DNA from 2 places in the Nonomuraea marmarensis genome. Region 2 is predicted to be linked to the other one. Evidence: riboswitches for the same ligand, from Rfam matches in the RefSeq annotation. Region 2 holds a riboswitch; the other holds the start of a gene.
What was found. Region 2 has a riboswitch for S-adenosylmethionine ahead of ACFLIM_RS16860 (aminotransferase class V-fold PLP-dependent enzyme). Riboswitches for the same ligand answer to the same signal wherever they lie in the genome.

Region 1: another riboswitch for S-adenosylmethionine. It lies ahead of thrC (threonine synthase); the one in region 2 lies ahead of ACFLIM_RS16860 (aminotransferase class V-fold PLP-dependent enzyme).

The regions. Positions count from the first base shown of each region.
Region 1 covers NZ_JBICRM010000021.1:134,381-145,228, forward strand. Annotated here, with positions in the region: gene ACFLIM_RS30580 (YbhB/YbcL family Raf kinase inhibitor-like protein) at 1-448, shown strand, start outside; gene groL (chaperonin GroEL) at 575-2,200, opposite strand; gene ACFLIM_RS30590 (cold-shock protein) at 2,553-2,753, opposite strand; gene ACFLIM_RS30595 (MoaD/ThiS family protein) at 2,998-3,273, opposite strand; gene thrC (threonine synthase) at 3,297-4,529, opposite strand; SAM riboswitch class I at 4,543-4,684, opposite strand; gene ACFLIM_RS30605 (RNA polymerase sigma factor) at 4,764-5,318, opposite strand; gene ACFLIM_RS30610 (alpha,alpha-trehalose-phosphate synthase (UDP-forming)) at 5,350-6,774, shown strand; gene ACFLIM_RS30615 (hypothetical protein) at 6,781-7,356, opposite strand; gene otsB (trehalose-phosphatase) at 7,392-8,162, opposite strand; gene ACFLIM_RS30625 (DUF3263 domain-containing protein) at 8,202-8,501, opposite strand; gene ACFLIM_RS30630 (SAM hydrolase/SAM-dependent halogenase family protein) at 8,618-9,424, shown strand; gene ACFLIM_RS30635 (S8 family serine peptidase) at 9,701-10,834, shown strand.
Region 2 covers NZ_JBICRM010000009.1:43,943-54,790, reverse strand. Annotated here, with positions in the region: gene ACFLIM_RS16875 (SAM-dependent methyltransferase) at 1-607, shown strand, start outside; gene ACFLIM_RS16870 (cytochrome P450) at 591-1,784, opposite strand; gene ACFLIM_RS16865 (TerC family protein) at 1,784-2,539, opposite strand; SAM riboswitch class IV at 2,650-2,765, shown strand; gene ACFLIM_RS16860 (aminotransferase class V-fold PLP-dependent enzyme) at 2,809-4,167, shown strand; gene ACFLIM_RS16855 (DoxX family protein) at 4,171-4,815, opposite strand; gene ACFLIM_RS16850 (NADH-quinone oxidoreductase subunit D) at 4,939-6,084, shown strand; gene ACFLIM_RS16845 (acyltransferase family protein) at 6,081-7,241, shown strand; gene ACFLIM_RS16840 (hypothetical protein) at 7,234-7,410, shown strand; gene ACFLIM_RS16835 (DUF3180 domain-containing protein) at 7,407-7,862, opposite strand; gene folK (2-amino-4-hydroxy-6-hydroxymethyldihydropteridine diphosphokinase) at 7,859-8,362, opposite strand; gene folB (dihydroneopterin aldolase) at 8,359-8,724, opposite strand; gene ACFLIM_RS16820 (nuclear transport factor 2 family protein) at 8,714-9,160, opposite strand; gene folP (dihydropteroate synthase) at 9,157-10,014, opposite strand; gene folE (GTP cyclohydrolase I FolE) at 10,082-10,660, opposite strand; gene ftsH (ATP-dependent zinc metalloprotease FtsH) at 10,657-10,848, opposite strand, start outside.

The DNA.
Region 1 (10,848 bases), on a different contig from region 2:
GCTCAACGACCTCCACGTCTTCAACGACTGGGGCATGACGGGCCAGAACCTCTCCCCCCACCTCCGCTGGTCCGGCGCCCCCGCGGAAACCCGCGGCTACGCCGTCACCTGCTACGACCCGGACGCCCCCACGGGCAGTGGCTTCTGGCACTGGGTCCTGTTCGACCTCCCGGCCTCGGTGACGGAGCTCCCCACGGGCGTGGGCACCGCCCCGGAGTTCAAGGGCCTGCCGGAGGGCGCCACGCACGCCCGCAACGACTACGGCATCAAGGCCTACGGCGGCTCGGCTCCACCGCCCGGCGCTCCGCACCGCTACGTCTTCACGGTCCACGCGCTGGGCGTCGACGAACTGGGCGTGGACAGCGACGCCAGCCCGGCGGTGGTCGGCTTCAACATCACCGCCAACACCCTGGCCCGCGGCCACATCATCGCCCTCTACGGCGTCTGACGATCAGGCGACGCGCAGGGCGGGCAAAGGGCACGCCCTGCGCGGGCGCCCCACCCGGCTGGGAAACGAAAACAAGGGCGGCCCGGAAAACCCGGACCGCCCTTGGTGTCAACGGCGGAGAAAGACCTAGAAGTCCATGTCGCCGCCGCCCGGCATGGCCGGAGCGGCAGGGTTCTTCTCGGGCTTCTCGGCGATGACGGCCTCGGTGGTGAGGAAGAGCGCCGCGATGGAGGCGGCGTTCTGTAGCGCGGAGCGCGTCACCTTGGCCGGGTCGAGGATCCCGGCTTCGAACATGTTGACGTATTCGCCGGTGGCGGCGTTCAGGCCCTCACCCGGGGTGAGGTTACGAACCTTCTCCACCACGACGCCGCCTTCGAGGCCGGCGTTGACGGCGATCTGCTTCAGCGGCTCCTCGAGCGCCTTCTTCACGATCGCCGCACCGGTGGCCTCGTCGCCATTGAGCTCGAGCTTGTCGAACGCCTTGGCGCCCGCCTGCAGCAGCGCCACGCCACCGCCGGGCACGATGCCCTCCTCGACGGCCGCCTTCGCGTTGCGCACGGCGTCCTCGATGCGGTGCTTGCGCTCCTTCAGCTCGACCTCGGTCGCCGCGCCGGCCTTGATGACGGCCACGCCGCCAGCCAGCTTGGCGAGCCGCTCCTGGAGCTTCTCGCGGTCGTAGTCGGAGTCGGTCCGCTCGATCTCGGCGCGGATCTCGTTGACCCGGCCGGAGATCTGCTCGGCGTCACCGGCGCCGTCCACGATCGTGGTCTCGTCCTTGGTCACCACGATCTTGCGAGCACGGCCCAGCAGGTCGAGAGTGGCGGTCTCGAGCTTGAGGCCGACCTCCTCGGCGACGACCTGGCCACCGGTCAGGATGGCGATGTCGGCGAGCATGGCCTTGCGGCGGTCGCCGAAGCCCGGGGCCTTGACGGCCACGGAGCGGAACAGGCCGCGGATCTTGTTGACGACCAGGGTGGCCAGGGCCTCGCCCTCGACGTCCTCAGCGATGATCAGCAGCGGCTTGCCGGACTGCACGACCTTGTCGAGCAGCGGCAGCAGGTCCTTGTTGGCGGAGACCTTGCTGTTGACGATCAGGATGTACGGGTCCTCGAGCACGGCCTCCATGCGGTCGGAGTCGGTGACGAAGTACATCGACGTCATGCCCTTGTCGAAGCGCATGCCCTCGGTGAGCTCGAGCTCGAGGCCGAAGGTGTTGCTCTCCTCGACGGTGATGACGCCTTCCTTGCCGACCTTGTCCATCGCCTCGGCGATGAGCGAGCCGATCTCGGGGTCGGCGGCGGAGATGGAGGCGGTGGAGGCGATCTGCTCCTTGGTCTCCACATCCTTGGCCAGCTTCGAGAGCTCCTCGCTGACCCGCTCGACGGCCGCCTCGATGCCCTTCTTCAGAGCCATCGGGTTGGCGCCGGCGGCCACATTGCGCAGGCCCTCGCGCACCAGCGCCTGGGCGAGCACGGTGGCGGTGGTGGTGCCGTCACCCGCGACGTCGTCGGTCTTCTTGGCGACTTCCTTGACCAGCTCGGCGCCGATCTTCTCCCAGGGGTCCTCGAGCTCGATCTCCTTGGCGATGGACACACCGTCGTTGGTGATCGTGGGAGCGCCCCACTTCTTCTCCAGCACGACGTTGCGCCCCTTGGGACCCAAGGTCACCTTGACGGCGTCGGCGAGCTGGTTCATACCGCGCTCGAGACCGCGCCGGGCGTCCTCGTCAAACGCGATCATCTTGGCTGCCATAAGGCTAGACCTCCCAGATACAGGGTGGCTTGTCGTGGACCGAGCCGACGCCCGCGACGGCATGGGTCAGCCTCTCCTTCGGCAGACCCCATCGTCTCGATCCGAGTGTTGGCACTCTGCTGCACAGAGTGCCAACGAACTGTTTAGCACTCTACCCTGCCGAGTGCAAGCGAACGCCACCCTGCCCAGTGTCCAAGCCCAGGTCAGTCAGTCTGTCCGGCGAGCCGCCCCATAGGTGCGCGGCGGACCGCTGGACGCGGCCCGCCATACCCAAGTCGACGAAAGGATGTGTGGCAGGCACGCACGGACTGCGCTGCCGTGCGATCCCGCCGGTGCATACCAGTGCGGTGTTTCAGACCGCGCGGACGGACTCCGCCTGCGGCCCCTTCTGGCCCTGCGTGATCTCGAACTCGACGCGCTGGCCCTGTTCGAGAGATCGATACCCGTCCATCATGATCGCTGAGTAATGGACGAATACATCCTTACCACCGTCTACCGCGATGAAGCCGTAGCCCTTGTCCGCGTTGAACCACTTGACGGTGCCCTGCGCCACTTCCGACTCCTCTTACTGGGCCCTCAGATCCCGCCCATTCCTCCGCGAGACCCGGTAATCGTATGACTTAACGGAAAATCAGGCCAGACGATCGCCCTCGACCATACCTGTGGCACGGGGTTTGGCAACAGAGTCAATCCGCAAACTACGTATTTCTTCGCAACCGAGGTCGTTCAACGTTGAATTGCCTGGGAAAAGCAGAAGGCGCCCGCAAGGGGCGCCTTCAAGATGTGATGGGTGGCACTCAGCCGCCGGCAACCGCCGGGATGATGGAGATCTGAGTGCCTTCAGGTGCTGGAGTGTCGAGCCCGTCGGCGAAACGGACGTCCTCTTCCCCCACATAAACGTTGACAAAACGACGAATCTTGCCCGATTCATCCAGAATTCTCGCGCCGATCCCCGGGTAGTCGGAGTCGAGCTTGGCAAGCACGTCACGAAGAGTCGCACCCTCGCCACTGACTTCCGCGTTACCGCCGGTGTAGGTGCGCAGAATGGTGGGAATCCGCACAGAAACGCTCATGTTTAACTCGCCTTTCCTGGTTGTCAGACAGTCGCGCGGAACGCGTCGAGAGAGGGCCGGATCACGGCGGTGGGCGTGGCGCCGTCGCTGATCGCGTCGAGCGTCTTGAGCCCGTCGCCGGTGTTCAGCACCACGGTCTCGGCCTCGGGGTCGAGCTGTCCCGTCTCGACGAGCTTCTTGAGCACGCCCACGGTCACCCCGCCCGCGGTCTCGGCGAAGACGCCCTCGGTGGCCGCCAGCAGCCTGATCGCCGCCACGATCTCGGCGTCGGTGACGTCCTCGACGCCCCCTCCGGTCCGCCGGGCGATGTCCAGCACGTACGGCCCATCAGCGGGATTGCCGATGGCCAGCGACTTGGCGATGGTGTCGGGCTTGACCGGCTGGACGACGTCGTGCCCGGCCTTGTAGGCGGTCGAGACCGGCGAGCACCCGGCCGCCTGCGCCCCGAAGATCTTGTACGGCGTGTCCTCGACCAGCCCCAGCGTCACCAGTTCCTTGAAGCCCTTGTCGATCTTCGTGAGCTGGGAGCCGGAGGCGATGGGAATGATGATCTGCTCGGGCAGCCGCCACCCGAGTTGCTCGGCGATCTCGTACGCGAGCGTCTTGGAGCCCTCGGCGTAGTAGGGCCGCAGGTTGATGTTGGTGAAACCCCACTTGTCGCCCAGCGGGTCACCGATCAGCTCGGAGCAGAACCTGTTGACGTCGTCATAGGTGCCCTCGATGCCGATCAGCTTGCCCCCGAACACCCGGGCCATGGCGATCTTGGCCTGTTCGAGGTTGGCCGGGATGAACACGCACGCCTCCAGCCCCGCCCGCGCCGCCGCGGCCGTGACCGCGCCCGCGAGGTTGCCGGTGGAGGAGCAGGAAAGGGTGTGGAAGCCGAAGTTACGCGCCGCCTCCACCGCCATGGCGACGACCCGGTCCTTGAAGGAATGAGTGGGGTTGCCCGAGTCGTCCTTCACGTACAGGGACTTGATGCCGAGCGCCCGCCCGAGATTGCCCGCCTTGACCAGTTTGGTCCAGCCCGGGTTCATGTTGGGCTTACTGGCGACGTCGGCCGGGACGGGCAACAACGACCGGTAACGCCAGATGTTTGCGGGACCCGACTCGATGTCCGCCCGGGTCACGTCGCCGAAAGAGTAGGCCGCCTCCAGCGGCCCGAAACACTCCTGACAGGCGAAGCTGGGACCCAGGGGGTAACGCGTGCCGCACTCACGGCAGGACAGAGCGACTGCAGGACCAAAGTCGAGCGACATGAAGCGAGGCCTTCCCTCATCTTCGCCCGCGGCCACCTTGACCGCGAACCGGAATTGGCACCTTGTCCCGGTCGGCCTCGCCAGGTCGCGAGTCACAAGCCGGGAGGGTTGCCGGGGCTTCGCAGGGCCGGTCCCTCCGCCCCTCTGGATGAGCAATATTCAGTTGTTGAAAAGGACTCTACCCGTCCAAGTGGCCGAAACAGCCACCCGTCTCAGCATACGAGACGCCGAGTCTCAGCGGTAGTCGTCTCCCAGCACGCCCTGCACGTATTTCCGCGCCTGGTGGATGCGGGACTTGGCGGTGCCGAGCGGGATGCCGAGCTGCTCGGCCACCTCGTTGTAGTCGAGCTGGACGATGTCGCGCAACACCAGCGCCTGCGCCAGATCGGGCTTGTCGGCCTCCAGCGCCTCCATCGCGTCGAGCAGGTCGAGCCGCGAGCCCGCGATCACGCTGACCCGCCGCGCGTCGGGCTTCTGCATCGGCAGCTCGTCCGAGCTCTGCTCGGCCGCCCTGCGCTTGAGCGACCTGTACGTGGTCCGCGCGCAGTTGGCCGTCACGATGTGCAGCCACGTGCTGAACCTGGCCCGCCCCTCGAACCGCCCGATGTTGCGCGCCACGGCCAGCAGCGTGTCCTGCGAGGCCTCCTCCGCGTCCTGGCGGTAGGGCAGGATCCGGGCGCAGTGACGCATCACATCGGGCTCGATCCGCGCCAGAAGCTCGCCAAGTGCGCGATGATCTCCGACAGCGGCGGAGCGGGCGAGTTCCTCGGTTAGCTCATCAAGCGCCATAGCTGGGATCCTATGGTCGAAGGGAGCGTAGATGAACAGCGTCCTGGTGGCCTCCAACAGAGGGCCCGTCTCCTTCACCGTCTCCGACGACGGCGAGCTGACCATGAAGCGGGGAGGTGGCGGCCTGGTGTCCGGTCTGTCCGGAGTGGCCAAGAAAGACGGCGTCCTGTGGGTGTGCGCGGCGTTGTCCGACGGCGACCGCAGCGCCGTGCGCCTGGTGCCCGGCGGCCGGATCGACCACGCCGGCTATGACACGGGCCCGCTGCGGATGCTCGACATCCCGCCGGCCACCTTCCACCGCGCCTACAACGCGGTGGCCAACTCCACCCTGTGGTTCGTCAACCACCTGCTCTACGACATCCCCAACGCGCCCAGCTTCGGCACCAGGTTCGCGCGCGAGTGGGAGTCCTACCGCGACTACAACGGCGCGTTCGCGCTGGCGCTGGCCGAGGAGGCCGGGCACGGCGCCCGCGTGATGGTGCAGGACTACCACCTGACGCTGACCCCGGCGATGCTCCGCGCCGAGCGGCCCGACCTGCGCATCGCGCACTTCAGCCACACCCCGTGGGCGCCGCCCGAATACTTCTCCCTGCTGCCCGACGAGGTGGCCGGAGAGGTCCTGGAGGGCGTCCTGGGAGCCGATCACGCCGGGTTCCTGGCCGACCGGTGGGCGCAGGCGTTCATGGACTGCTGCGAGTCGCTGCTGGGCGCTGAGGTCGACCGCGTCGGTCGCAGCGTCACGTACGAGGGCAGGACGACCCGCATCGGCGTGCACAGCCTCGGCGTGGACGGCGCGGCGTTGTGGCAGCGGGCCTGCGAGCCCGACGTCGAGTCGCACATGACCGCGCTCAGGGAGCAGGTGGGGGACCGCAGCCTGATCGTCCGCATCGACCGCACCGAGTTGTCGAAGAACATCGTGCGCGGCCTGGTGGCCTACCGCGAGTTCCTCGACGCGCACCCCGAGTGGCACGGGCGGGTGGTGCACCTGGCGTTCGCCTATCCGAGCCGGCACGACCTGCCCGAATACCGCGAATACACCGCGTCGGTGCAACGCTGCGCCCAGGAGATCGAGGACGAGTACGCCACCGAGGACTGGGACCCGGTGATCCTCAACGTCAACGACAACTATCCGCGTTCGCTGGCCGCGTACCGGATGGCCGACGTGTTGCTGGTCAACCCCATCCGCGACGGCATGAACCTGGTCGCCAAGGAGGGCCCCGTCCTGTCGGAGCGGTGCGCGCTGGTGCTCTCGCGCGAGGCGGGGGCGGCGGCCGAGCTGGGCCCGCACGCGCTCCTGGTCAACCCCTACGACGTCAGCGGCACCGCCGCCGCGCTGTACGAGGCGCTGGTCATGCCCGAGGACGAGCGGCGGATGCGCCGCGACAAGCTGCACGCGGCGGCCACCGCCCTGCCGCCGCAGAAGTGGCTCGCGGCCCAGCTCGACGCCCTCGCCTGAGGGTGGTCAGTTCCAGTCGGCGTGCTTGAGCGCGTCGGCCAGGCCCGGCGTGTTCCACACGTCGACGACCAGGATCTTGGTCTTCGGCAGATACCACTCGCGCTGCACGTAACGGGACTTCGTCTGGCCGCCCGAATAGGAGATGCACCTGGCCTTCCACTCGCTGTAGGCGGCCTTGTGCCCGGGGCCGACCTGGCGCAGGCCCTTGGCCCTGGCCGAGCCGACGACCTGGCCCCACTTGTGGTTGTGCGGGCAGAGCTGCACGTCGGTGGCCGGGTAGAAGGGCTTCTTGCCGGTGTAGGGCTGGAAGAGCTCGTTGCCCTCCTTGATGGCCTTGGGCCCGAGCACCCAGAAGCTGTCGCATTCGGGGGTGCCGTACCCGCCCTTGGGCTTGGCGCACTTGCCGGTGACCACGCGGATCCAGTCGGAGCTGAGGCGGTAGACCTTCCACTTGATCGGGATGTAGAGCGTGAGACCGCCCCTGAGCTTGAGCGGCTGCGCGGGCGCGGCGTTCGCGGGCAGCGGGGCGGCGAGGAGGGTGGCCGCGGCCACGGCCGCGACGGCGAGGTATCGCTTGGGCATGCGAACGACCGTAGGGGGTGTGACTTGCAAACCGATCAGGAACGGCTGAAAGCCGACGCAAGTTCGCCGAGCAGCGCCATCACGCCGTCGGGCCCGTCCACCACGATGTCGGCCCGCTCGGCCAGCGCCGTTACCTCGGCGGACCCGCTGCACACGGTCACGCCGGGCAGCCCCGAGGCGCGTACGGCGTCGAACGCGGCCAGGTCGCCGAGATCGTCACCGGCGAACAGCACGGACCTCGCGGCCCGCTCCGCCAGGAACAGGCTGAGCGCGTGCCCCTTGTCCATGCCGGGCGGCCGCAGCTCCAGCACCATGCGCCCCGGCTCGACCACCAGGCCGTGCTTCTCGGCCAGCTTGGCCAGCGGCTCGCGCAGCAGGGCGAGCGCGGCCTCGGGGTCGGCGCAGCGCCTGGTGTGCACCGCCACGGCACGGCCCTTGTCCTCGACCCACACGCCCTGCAGGCCGAGCGAGTCGAGCAGCAGCGGCAGCTCGGCCTCGGCCCGCGGCACGCCCGGAATGGGCGGCGGCGCGGAGATCCGCCCGCCCTCCCAGCGTTCGAAGCCGTAGTGGCCGAGCACGACCAGCCCCGGCACGTCGGCCAGGCCGGGCCCGAGCTCCAGGGCGGTGGCCGGCGGCCTGCCGGTCACGATGGCCACCGCGAGGACGTGGGCGCCCAGCTCGGCGAGAACGGCGGGCGCCTTCGGATGGATCACGGCCGTGGCGGGATCGGGCACGATCGGCGACAAGGTGCCGTCGAAGTCGAGCCCGATCACGGCGCCTGCCGGATCACTCAAGATCGCTTCCATTCCAGGGATGTTCCTCACGCGGCTGCCGTACCCAGCCGGTCAGGGACGCATGCCAAGCCTTCTGGCCGCGCGGTCACGCTGGCGGGTGGAGCGTAACCTGCGTAGCCGCTTGACCAGCATCGGATCCTGCTCCAGCGCCTCGGGCCGGTCGATCAACTCGCCGAGCAACTGGTAGTAGCGCGTGGCGGAGAACCCGAAGGTCTCCTTGATGGCCTGCTCCTTCGCGCCCGCGTGACGCCACCAGTGGCGTTCGAAGGCGAGGAGCTCGAGATCGCGTTCTGAGAGTGGTTGGCGGGACGTTTCCTGGGCAGCATTGTCACCGCTGAGCGGTGCTCCCATGTGTCCTCCTCGAAAGGGGCGGACGACGATCACGTCGCACGCACGCGGCCCGTGCCAATCGTAATGTGCGGAGTGCGGCTGTTCACGGCGGATTGGGAGACGTACAGTCACCAAATGTGAGCTCAGTAATCACACTCCTCACCGACTACGGGCTCGAAGACGGCTATGTGGCGGCCTGTCATGGAGTGATTGCCGGGATCGCCCCGCAGGCCCGGGTGATCGACGTGTGCCACCTGATCCCTTCGGGGGACGTACGGCGAGGCGCGGCGGTTCTCGCCCAGACCATCCCGTACCTGCCCCTCGGCATCCACATCGGCGCGGTCGATCCCGGGGCGGGCGGCGCCAGGCGGGCGGTGGCCGTCGAGGCGGGCGGCCGGGTGTTCATCGGCCCCGACAACGGGCTGCTGTCGTGGGCCGTGCATGCCAGCGGCGGGGCACTGGCGGCGTACGAGATCAGCAACGAGGACCACTTCCTGCGGCCCGTCTCGGCGACCTTTCCGGGGCGGGACGTGTTCTCGCCGGTCGCGGGGCGGTTGTGCGGCGGGCTGGCGCCGGCTGACCTGGGGCCGCGGGTGCCGCTGGGCCGGCTGGTCTCGTTGCCCGAGCCGACCTCGTTGCTGCGTGAGGGCTCGGTGGAGGGCGAGGTCGTCTCCGTCGACCGCTACGGCAACACCCAGCTGTCGATCGCGGCCGGGGACCTGCACACGCTGGGCGTGCGGGTGGGTGACACGCTCGGAGTGTGGCTGGGGCGGCGGCAACTGGCGCTGCCGTACCGGGAGACGTTCGCGGCGGTGCCGCCGGGTGAGCTGGTGGCGTTCGCGGACTCGGCGGGGCTGATCGCGATCGCGGTCAATTCGGGTGACGCGGCGCAGCGGCTGGGGCTCCCGCCCGGTGCGCATGTCCGACTTTCTCCGACTCCGTAGGGAGGAAGGCCGCAGAACGGAATTACTCCGCGTATCGGTCTGTTTACCGAAGCGTCGGATTGCAACGGCGGTCGCGTGCCAGAATGCACGGGCAGATCGGGCGCCCCCTCCCCTCCCGTTCGAGGTCAACGTGTACCACCTGACCGTTGTGCTGCTGTCCATGATGTCCCCAATGAGGTTCGGGGTCCGGCCCTCGCCGGAGCCGCTCGTACCCGAGCGCTTTCCCGGCGAGCCCGCCGGGCGGTTCGCGACGGCGCCGCACCGGGTGCCGGCCCGATGAGCAGGCTCATCGTCCCCGCGCTGCTGGCCGTCCTCGTCGTCGGGATCGCGGCGCCGAGCGTCTCCGACGACATGGGCGAGATCGCACGGGCCGGGCAGTGGCAGGTCGGCGTGTTGCGGCTGCCCGAGGCGTGGCGCCTGAGCCGGGGCGCGGGCGTGCTCGTGGCCGTGCTCGACACCGGCGTGAACTCCCGCCACCCCGACCTGGAGGGCACCGTGATCCAGGGACCCGACCTGACCGGGACCGCCAGGAGCCTGTGGGGGCAGCACGGCACCGCCATGGCCAGCCTGATCGCCGGGCGCGGGCACGGCGACGGCCGCGGCGTCATCGGGGTGGCCCCCGAGGCCGAGGTGCTGTCCGTCAGGGTCACGCTGGAGAACGGCGACCCGCTGCGCGAGAAGCAGCGTTCTGGCGCGGGCGATGCGCTGGCCAAGGGCATCCGGTACGCGGTCGACCACGGCGCCGACGTCATCAGCATGTCGCTGGGCGGCGGCAGCGGCTCGTGGGAGGGTTCGGCGCCGGAGGAGGAGGCCGTCCAGTACGCGATCGGCAAGGGCGCCGTGCTGGTGGCCTCGTCGGGCAACGACGGCGACACGGCCAACAGGAAGAACTTCCCCGCCGCCTATCCCGGCGTGATCGCCGTTGGGGCGGTGGACCGGGGGCTCAAGGTGGCGAGGTTCTCCAACAGGCAGGACTACCTCTCGGTGGTCGCCCCCGGCACGGAGATCGTCACGGCCGACGGGAGCGACTCGTACGTGGTCGGCGACGGCACCAGCTCGGCGGCGGCCATGGTGGCGGGCATCGCGGCCCTGGTCAGGGCGGCGCATCCGGACATGTCGCCTTATCTCGTGCGCAGGGCCATCGAGCTGGGCACCAGGAAGCGGCCGGCGGACGGACACAGCCGCGCGTACGGACACGGGGTGGCCAACGCGCTGCTGGCCCTGCGGGCGGCCGACCGGCTGGGCGCGCCCGCCGCCGCGCTCCCGCGGCCAGGGGCGTACTTCGGCTTCGGCGACGGGCCGCCGCCCGGCTCCAGGGTGCCCGTGGTGGTGGGCATGCTGGTGCTGGTGGCGGCGATGTCGGCGCGGGTGATCGTCCGGCATCGCCGGCGCGCGAGGGATTCTACCTAGCAAGCGCTTGTGTG
Region 2 (10,848 bases):
GGCCATCGCCAACGAGTGGCTCGACAACGTACCGATCGACGTGGTCGAGCAGACGTCCGACGGCCCTCGGTTGATCATGGTCAACGGCCACACGGGCGAGGAGCGCCTCGGCGGCCCGCCGCGACCCGCCGACCGCGCCTGGCTCGACCGGTGGTGGCCGCTGTCTCGCGTGGGCGCGCGCGCGGAGATCGGCTGGCCCCGCGACGAAGCCTGGGCCTCTGTCCTGGTACGTCTCACACAGGGCCGGGCGATTGCCATCGATTATGCACACCCTGTGGATAACCGTCCGCCCTGTGGCACGCTGACCGGTTACCGCGACGGCGCGGTCGTGACCCCCGTACCCGACGGGACCTGCGACATCACCGCTCACGTGGCGCTGGACGCGTGCGCCGAGGCCGGGCGGCGGGCCGGTGCGATATCCACAACCTTGTCCACACAGCGTGACGCGCTGCGGGGGCTGGGGATCACCGGCGCCCGGCCGCCCGCCGACCTGGCCCGCACCGATCCGCAGACCTATCTGCGGGCGCTGGCCAGGGCTTCGGAGGAGGGGGAGCTGATCGATCCGTCGGGGCTCGGCGGCTTCGGCTGGCTCACCCAGCGACGCTGAGCTCCAGGGACCGCAGGCCGCGGATGACGTAGCCGGGTTTCCAGGCGGGCTCCTGCCGCAACTCCAGCTTGGCGGCCCGGTCCAGCAGCGCGCCGAACGACTCCATGAGCTCGATGCGGGCCAGCGGCGCGCCCAGGCAGAAGTGGATCCCGGCCCCGAAGGAGACGTGCGGATTGTCGGCGCGGCCCACGTCGAGCCGGTCCGGGTCCTCGAACACCGTCTCGTCGCGGTTGGCCGAGCCGAACAGCAGCGCCACCTCCGCACCGCGCGGGATCTCCACGCCGTGCACCTCGATGCCCTCCAGGACCCAGCGCTCGAACATCTGCAGCGGCGTGTCCCAGCGCATCAACTCCTCGACGGCCGTGGGCAGCAGCGAGCGGTCCGCGCGCAGCCGTACGAGCTCGGCGGGGTTCCTGAACAGGGCCCACCAGCCGTTGCCCGTCACGTTCACGGTGGCCTCGTGGCCGGCGTTGAGCAGCAGGACGCACGTGCCGACCAGCTCGTCCTCGGTGAGCTCGTCGATCTGGGTCAACGCGCTGATCAGGTCCTCGCCCGGGTTCTGCCGGCGGTCGCGGGCCAGGGACTTGAGGTATTCCGCGAACTCCGACGCCGCTCGTACCGCGGTGTGCTGGGCTTCGGGGGCGGGGTTGAGCTCGTACATGCCGCAGATGTCGGCCGACCAGGGGCGCAGCAGGTGGCGGTCCTGGTCAGGGATGCCGAGCATCTCCGCGATCACCGTCACCGGGAGCGGCTCGGCGACCTCGGCGATCAGGTCGCCGCCGCCCTTCTCCACGAACGTGTCCACCAGGCCCGCGGCGATGGCGCGGACGCGGGGGCGCAGGGACTCGACCATGCGCGGCGTGAACGCCTTGGAGACCAGCCGGCGCAGCCTGGTGTGCACCGGCGGCTCCACATCGAGCATGCCCGCCCTGATCACCCGCCAGAACGGCTCCTGGAAGTCCGGCTCTGGCTCTCTGCCGAACTCCTCGTGGGTGGCCACGTGCAGGTAGGACCTCCCCAGGCGGCGGTCTCTGAGCAGGGCGTTCACGTCGGCGTGCCGCGAGATCAGCCACTGGCCCGTCGGCTCGAAGTAGCTGACAGGGGCCTCGCGTCTCAGCTCGTCATACGCCCGGTACGGGTATGCCACGAAATCCGGATTCCAAGGATCAAAGCGCACTATTTCATAGTAGGAGTGGCTTCCTCAGTTTGGTCGGCGGTCTGCCGCTTGGCGTGCCTGCTGCGTACCCGGATGTTGAGCAACTCCACGATGACCGAGAACGCCATCGCGAAGTAGATGTAGCCCTTCTCGATGTGCTGGCCGAGGCCCTCGGCGACGAGCACCATGCCGATCAGCACCAGGAACGCCAGCGCCAGCATCTTGATGCTCGGGTGCCGGTCCACGAATCGGCTGATCGGCCCCGAGGCGAACAACATCACCAGCACCGAGACCACGACCGCCGCGATCATGATGCCGAGCTGGCTGACCATGCCGACCGCGGTGATGACCGAGTCGAGCGAGAACACGATGTCGAGGACCATGATCTGCGCGATCACCGAGGGGAAGGAGGCCGCCGAGACCTTCTTGCCGTCCTTGGGGGCGTCCATGGTGTGGCCGATCTCGGTGACGCTCTTGGCCAGCAGGAACAGGCCGCCGAGCAGCAGGATCAGGTCGCGTCCCGAAATTTCGTGACCGAAGAGCGCGAACAGCGGCTCCGTGAGCTGCACCACCCACGACAGCGCGAGCAGCAGGAGCAGGCGGCTGACCAGGGCCGCGCCGAGGCCGAGCACGCGGGCCCGGTCCCGCTGTTCCGGTGGGAGTTTCCCGGCCAGGATGGAGATGAAGATGATGTTGTCGATCCCCAGGACGATCTCTAAGGCGACAAGGGTGAAGAAACCGATCCAGATCTGCGGGTCGCTCACCCAGGCCAACATCTGCGCACCTCCATGGCATGTGACGGTTTCCCGGTAGCAACGAGCCAGACGGCGCGGAAGTTCGCGGGCTTGCGATTGATGGCCGATTGTCGGTTATAGTTCCGGACGTAGGTCATGAGTGCCAGCGACAAGCCCCGGCTAGCTGGCCGGCAACCCTCGCGTCCGCGGCGGGGTGCCCCGGGTGAAGACCTGGTCCGTCACGAGGTGTGGCGGGCAAGCGCGGGCTCCGTGGCTGCTCCAGGGGTCCGATGACCCTGAGGAGATTTGCCGTGCCCACGCTGACGATCTTCAACTCCGCCCCCGCCCAGGTCGTGGCAGAGGCTCCCGCCGTGACGAGCCGCCCGATTCCCGCCGTGCTCGGCGCCGACCTGGAGGTGCCGGTCAAGGGCGGCAGGCTGGTCGGCTACGCCAACCTGGACTACGCCGCCAGCGCCCCCTGTCTCGAGCCGGTGAACGCCGCCGTCGCCGCCGCGCTCCCGGCCTACTCCAGCGTCCACCGTGGCGCGGGCTACGCCTCCCAGCTCACCACCGCCCGGTACGAGCAGGCCCGCCACACGGTCAGGGCCTTCGTCGGCGCCCGCCCCGACGACGCCGTGATCTTCACCCGCAACACCACCGACGCCACGAACCTCCTGGCCGGCTGCCTGCCCGCGGGCACGACCACCGTGGTCTTCGACACCGAGCACCACGCCTCCCTGCTCCCCTGGCAGCAGTCCGTACGGCTGGCGCCGCCCGCCTTCCCCGGCGCGGCCGTCCGCGCCGCCGACGAGGCGCTGGCCGGGATCGACGGGCCGAAGCTGCTCGTAGTCACCGCCGCCTCGAACGTCACCGGCGAGCTGTGGCCCATCGCCGCCCTGGCCCACATCGCGCATCGCCACGGGGCCAGGATCCTGGTGGACGCCGCGCAGCTCGTACCGCACCGGCAGCTCAACCTGACGGCGCTCGACCTGGACTACGTGGCCTTCTCCGGGCACAAGCTGTACGCGCCCTTCGGCGCCGGGGTGCTGGTCGGCCGGCGTGACTGGCTGGCCGAAGGGGAGCCGTACCTCAAGGGGGGCGGCGCGGTGCGGTCGGTGGGGGACACCACCGAGTGGCACGACGACCCGGAGCCGCGCCACGAGGCGGGCACCCCCAACGTACTGGGCGCCATCGCGCTGGCCGCCGCCTGCGACGCGCTCACCGCCACCGGCTGGACCGCGCTGGTGCGCGAGGAGGAGCGGCTGATCGCGCGGCTTCGGTCCGGGCTGGCCTCGATCGAGGGGGTACGCGAGCTCTCGTTGTGGGGAGACGATCACCCGCGCGTCGGCATCGTGTCGTTCACCGTGGCCGGCTACTCGGCTCGCGAGGTGGCCGAGGTGTTGTCCGGCGAGTACGGCATCGGCGTGCGGGACGGGAAGTTCTGCGCGCATCCGTTCGTGCGGCACCTGCTGGGTGCCCCGGAGCGCAGGAGCTCGGACGGAGTGAGCGACACAGGAGCCAACGAGGGCCGAAGCGGGCGGGACCATAGGCACGCTGGGGGTTGCGAGGACGGGACTGCCTCCGCGGTGCGCGCCTCGATCGGCATCGGCACCACGCAGGAGCACGTGGACCGGCTGATCGAGGCGCTACGGGACCTGGTCGCCCGCTGAGCTTCAGCGGTTCGGTGGTTTGCGGTGTGGCGGCGGCTCGTCGGCGACCAGGGCGTCGATGTCCCGCATGTCCTGGTCGCTGAGCCTGCTGGACCTGGGCTCCGACGGCTGCCTGGGCACGCGGGGCTTCTCCTCCCCGGGCTCCGCGGTGGGCGTCGTGGGCCCACCATCGGGTTCCGTGCGCCGCGCACCGGGACCGTAGGCGGCGAGTCCCTCCTCGCCGGCCCGCCGTTCCGCGCGCCGGCGGAAGATCGACCGGAACAGCCCGTCGAGCCCGAGCCGGCCCCCGCCCAACGTCAGGAACAGCAGGGTCAGCGCGCCGAGCGCGCCCGGGAGCTCCCAGCCGTTCTCGGCTGTCAGGATGCCGTTCCCCGCGTGCACGAACATGATCGCGCCGAGCATGCCGATCAGCAACAGCAGCGCCACCGGCCGTACCAGGAGGCCGAGGATCAGCAGGATGCCGCCGATGGTCTCGACGACCGTGGTGTACCCGGCGGCGAGCTCGGGCACTGGGGATCCCATCTGCCTGAACTGCTGCGCCGTGGCCCCGAACCCGCTCAGCCACTTCTGCCAGCCGTGAGCCAGGAAAATCACGCCGGTCGCCACCCGCGTGATCAGGGCCACGACATCAAACACGACTCTTTTCATGGTGCTTTCTCCCCCCGTTGCCCGATATTCCTCCCCATGTCCGGCTTCGGGATGCGTTTCTATGCCATGTCTTGACGATCCCCCCGGCTGGATCACCGACCGGGACGGTGGCAGCATTGCCGTATGACGGAACGTGTGGTCGGAATCGGTGCGGGCGCGAAAGAGCTGGCCACCGAGGACATGATCCTCAACATCGGCCCGCAGCACCCGTCCACGCACGGGGTGCTCAGGCTCCGGCTGACGCTCGACGGCGAGCGCATCGCCACCGCCGAGCCGATCATCGGCTACATGCACCGGGGCGCGGAGAAGCTGTTCGAGGTCCGCGACTACCGCCAGATCATCATGCTGGCCAACAGGCACGACTGGCTGTCGGGGTTCGCGAACGAGCTGGGCGTGGTGCTCGCCGCCGAACGCCTGCTCGGCATGGAGCCGCCGGTCAGGGCCGTGTGGGCGCGTACGCTGCTGGCCGAGCTCAACCGGGTGCTCAACCACCTGATGTTCCTCGGCTCCTACCCCCTGGAGCTGGGCGCGATCACGCCGCTGTTCTACTCCTTCAACGAGCGTGAGCGCATCCAGGCCGTCATGGAGGAGATCTCGGGCGGGCGCATGCACTACATGTTCAACCGGGTCGGGGGGCTCAAGGAGGACCTGCCGCTCGGCTGGCTCGACCGGGTGTCGGAAGCCGTCGGGGAGACCCGCCGCCGCGTGCCCGACATCGAGAACCTCATCCTGCACAACGAGATCTTCGTCGCGCGCACCAGGGGTGTCGGTGTGCTCTCCCGCGAGCAGATCATGCAGTACGGCGTCAGCGGCCCCATCGCCCGCGCCTCGGGCGTCGACTTCGACCTGCGCCGCGACGAACCCTATCTCGCCTACCCCGAGTTGCCGGTGAAGGTGATCACCCGCGGTGCCGGGGACTGCCACGCCCGGTTCGAGTTGCTGCTCGAACAGCTCAAGGTGTCGCTCGACCTGGCCGACGCCTGCGTGGACCGGCTGCGTTCGCTCCCGTCCGGGCCGATCAACCAGCGGTTGCCGAAGGTGCTCAAGGTGCCGGAGGGGCACACGTACGCGTGGACCGAGAACCCGCTCGGCATCAACGGCTACTACCTGGTCTCCAAGGGCGACAAGACGCCGTGGCGGCTCAAGCTGCGCTCGGCCTCGTACAACAACATCCAGGTGCTGCGCGAGATGTTGCCGGGGCACCTGGTCGCCGACATGGTGGCCATTCTCGGCTCGATGTTCTTCGTCGTGGGTGACATCGACAAGTGAGCACCCCTGCTGAACGCGATAAATACGTCGACTGGCTCCGCGCGCTGAGCCTGATCGTGGTGGTCGTCTGGCACTGGGCGTTCACGATCCTGGAGTGGAAGCCGCACGGCCCCGAGCCCACCAGCCCGCTGGGCTTCACCTCCGGGCTGTGGATACTCACCTGGCTGCTGCAGGTGCTGCCGCTGTTCTTCTACGTCGGCGGCCACGTGCACCTGCTGTCCTGGAACCGGGCCAAGGAGCGGGGCGTCGGCATCGGGGCGTTCGTCTGGCGCCGCATCCGGGCGCTGGCGTTACCCGCGTTGTTCCTGTCCGGGGTGTGGATCGCCATCGGGGCGGTGGTGACGTACACGTTCCGGGTGGACTGGATGTGGCGGGTGGTGCTGCTGGTGCTCAGCCCGCTGTGGTTCCTCGGCGTCTATCTGGTGCTGATCGCGCTGCTGCCGGTGGCCCTCTGGCTGCACCGCCGCTACGACGTGCTCACCCTGATCTGGCTCGGCGGCGCGTCCCTGGTGGTGGACGTGCTGCGCTTCCGGTACGGGATCGAGTGGGCCGGCTGGCTCAACATGATCCTCGTCTGGGGGCTGGCGCACCAGGCCGGGTTCTTCTACGACCGGATCGTCATCCTGCCCAGACGCTATGACATCGCTCTGCTCTGGACGGGCCTGTTCGCCCTGTTCGGCCTGGTCTATTCGGGCATCTACCCGGGCTCGATGGTGGGTGTGCCCGGCGACAAGTGGTCGAACATGGCGCCGCCCACGTTCGTGATCGTCGCCCTGCTGCTGTTCCAGATCGGGCTGGTGGAGGTGCTGCGGCCGGCCATGGAACGTGTCCTGGAACGGCCGCGCTGGCGCCGGGTCAACGACTTCATCAACCGGTACGCGCTGCCGCTGTTCCTGTTCCACACGACGGGGATGGCCATCGCGCTGGGATTGTCGTGGTGGTTGCTCGGCAACCTGGGCACCAAGATCCCGCCGGACCTGAAGTGGTGGCTGGAGCGCCCGATCGCCATCATCGGACCACTGATCTGCACCCTCCCGGTCATCTATCTGTTCGGGCGTCGGCGCGTCCCCGTCATCGCAAATGCAGGACCGGCAACAGCAGGACCGCAAAAGCAGGACAAGGAGGTTGGTGGCTCCGTAGGCTCTGACCATGGCTGATATCGACTTCGCCGCCAACGCCGAAGACGAGCGGATCATCCGGCGCGCCATGCGGGAAGGCGAGCGGCCGAGCGACGTGATCCGCCGCGCGCTGCGCCTGCTGCAGCGCGAGATGTGGCGCGACCGGCTGCGCGCCGGCGCACAGCCGACCGTCGAGGATCTGTCCTAGTCCCGCTTCTGCTCCTGCGGTTCCTTCGGGATGCGGCAGGCGTGCTCCAGGTAGAGGGCCGCGCAGATCAGCACCACGCAGGACACGAACGAGCCCGTCGCGACGAAGAACTCGCTCCGCGGCGTCTCCCGGTCGAAGAGTTGCACGGTGTAGAGCGCGAACCCGGCGAACATCCCGCCGAACACCGCCCCCGCGTACGCCGACGCCTTCGCCAGCGCGGCCAGCCGGGCCACCGCCAGCGGCTCCACCGGTTTGGTGCCCGGCTTCCTGGCGATCCTCGCCTTGGTCGACCAGGCGCTGAAGCCCTCGCCGAGGGCCAGCAGGAGCACCGTGGGGATCGCGGTCCACGGCATGAGGGGCAGCTCCGAGTAGAGCGGCCTGATCACCGCCCACGTGAGCAACGCGACGATGACGACGATGCCGACCAGCCGGCCAGGATGTGTGGGCTTCAATCCGGCCTCTGCAGCTTCAGATCGGCGCGCAGGCGTACCCCTTGCTGGTCGAGCCCTTGAAGCAGATCGGCCACCCGGCCGCGGCCGGGCACCGTGCCCTCGGGGTCGGCCTTCGACCAGGGCACGAGCACGAACGCGCGCTCGTGAGCGAGCGGGTGCGGCAGCGTCAGGTCGGGATCGTCGCAGACGGTGTCGCCCACCACGATCAGGTCGATGTCGAGCGTGCGCGAGCCCCAGCGCTCCGCGCGGACCCGCCCGAAGGCGTTCTCGACGCTCTGCGCCCGCTCCAGGATCGTGCGCGGCTGCAGGGTGGTCTCGGCGACCACGATCGCGTTGAGGTACGGTCGCTGCCCCCCGGGCCCGCCGACGGGATCGGTCTCGTAGATCGGGGACGCCTTGAGGAACTCCAGCCCCGGGGCGTCGAACAGGGTGTCCACGGCACCCTGCAACGTCTGGAACCGGCGCCCCAGGTTGCTGCCGAGCGCGAGGACGGCCTTCATCCGCGGCTCCGCTCGATGGTCACGACCACGTCGTCGAACACCAGCGGGATCGGCGCCGCCGGTTTGTGCACGCTCACCTCGACCTTGCGCACCAGCTCGCTCGCCAGGCAGACGTCGGCCAGCCGCTCCGCGAGCGTCTCGATCAGCTTGACCGGCTCGCCCTCCACGACCTCCACCAGCGCCTCGGCCAGCTCGCCGTAGTGGACGGTCTTGGCGAGATCGTCGCCGGCCGCCGCCGGCGCGGTGTCGAGAAACAGCGTCGCGTCGACCACGAACTCCTGCCCGAGCTCCCGCTCGGCAGGGAGCACACCGTGCCTCCCCCTGGCCCGCAGGCCCTTGAGAGCGATGCGATCAGCGCTCAAGCTCGCCTTCCTCCTCATCGTCCTCGTCTCCCTGGAGCACCGGCGAGCCGTGGTGCATCCACAACCGCCAGCCCTGCGACGTGCGGATATAGACGTTGCTGGCCACCACCTTGCCGGCGGCGAAGCTCGCCTCGCCCTCCTCGCCGGCGGTCAGGATGTTCTCCACGCAGGTGAGCACCGCCACATCACCCAGCACGGTCGTGCTGACGTCGGTCAGCACGAACTGGATGTAGGTGGTGTTGGCCATGATCAACGCCCACGACCGCAACACCTCCGACCGGCCCGTCAACAGAGTCCAGCCGGGGTGTACGCAGCTCACCTGCTCGTCGGTGGAGTCCTCTGCCCAGATCTCGGTCATCCGGTCGAGATTGGCATCTTCGATCGCGGTGTAGAACTCCTGGTTCACCGTCTCGATCGCGGCAGTGTCGACGCTCATCTGTTGGCTCCGGCTCTCTTCCATGCGGCCGCCACGCGCACGGCATCGGCATTGGGACCTACCTCGTGAACGCGTACGCACCAGGCGCCTGCGTGCGCGGCCAGCGCGGTCACGGCCAGCGTGGCGTCGTCGCTGCGGCTGAACGGCCGCGGCGTGCCGTCGGGATCGGCCAGCAGCCGCCCGAGGAACCGCTTGCGCGACGCCCCGACCAGCAGCGGGTAGCCCAGCTCGGCCAGTTGCGGGATCCCGGCCAGCACGGCCCAGTTGTGCTCGGCGTTCTTGGCGAACCCAAGGCCGGGGTCGATCACGATCTGCTCCTCCGTCACGCCCTCCGCCAGCACCAGATCGACCCGCTTGCCCAGCTCTTCTCGCACCTCGGTGACCACGTCGGCGTAGACCGCGCGGTTGTCCATGTCATGGCTGTGGCCGCGCCAGTGCATCACCACGTAGGGGACACCGGTCGCGGCGACCACGCGCGGCATGTCGGGGTCGGCCAGGCCGCCGCTCACGTCGTTGACGAGCTTGGCCCCGGCCTCGACGGCCGCCTTGGCGACCTCGGCCCGCATCGTGTCGACGCTGACCGTCACTCCCTCGATGTCGAGCGCCCTGATCACCGGGACGACCCTGGCCAGCTCCTCCTCCAGCGACACCCTGACCGCGCCTGGACGGGTGGACTCACCGCCCACGTCAACGATGTCGGCCCCCTCCTCGACCAGTTCGAGACCGTGCCGGATGGCGGCCACCTCGTCGAACCACAGGCCGCCGTCGGAGAACGAATCGGGGGTCACATTGACCACGCCCATGACGAGGCACCGATCCGCACCTCCCGGCACGCTGATGGGCACGCTAGTCATGGGCCAAGCCTAGGCGCTCCCCCACACCTGCTGACATCGTGGGTACCCCGTTCGGTGATCGACTTGGTCAGCGGCCCAGGATGAGCGCCATCGCCTCGGACCGGGTCTTGTCGCTGGTGCGGAAGTCGCCGCGGACGGCCGAGGTGACGGTCTTGGCACCCGGTTTGCGTACGCCGCGCATCGTCATGCACAGATGCTCGGCCTCGACCACCACGATCACCCCGCGCGGATCCAGCACCCGCATCAGGGCGTCGGCGATCTGGGACGTCATGCGCTCCTGCACCTGGGGCCGGCGGGCGAACACGTCCACCAGCCGGGCCAGCTTGGACAGGCCCGTCACCTGCCCGGCTTCGTTGGGGATGTAACCCACGTGGGCCACCCCGTGGAACGGGACCAGGTGGTGCTCGCACGTGCTATATACCTCTATGTCCCTTACAAGCACCATTTCGTCGTGGTCGACGTCGAAGACCTTGGTCAGGACGTCTTCAGGCGTCAGGCCGAGCCCGGAATACTGCTCGGCCATGGCCCGGGCGACCCGGGACGGGGTGTCGAGCAGGCCGTCACGGTCGGGATCCTCGCCGATGGCGTAGAGGATCTCGCGTACGGCCTTCTCGATCCGGCCCAGGTCCACGTCGTAATGCGTCACGCACTTTCTCCGGACGGGAGGGCGTCCTGGTGGCCGGTGGTGAGCGAGCCGTTGGCCGACTGCTCCTTGGGGGTCAGGATCGGCGGGCGGTCCGACGGGAGCCGCTTGCCGTAGCCCGCGTAGGACGGGCGGTGCTCCTTGATGACCACCGGAGCGAAGATCTGGAGCACCAGGTCGCGGGAGAGGGT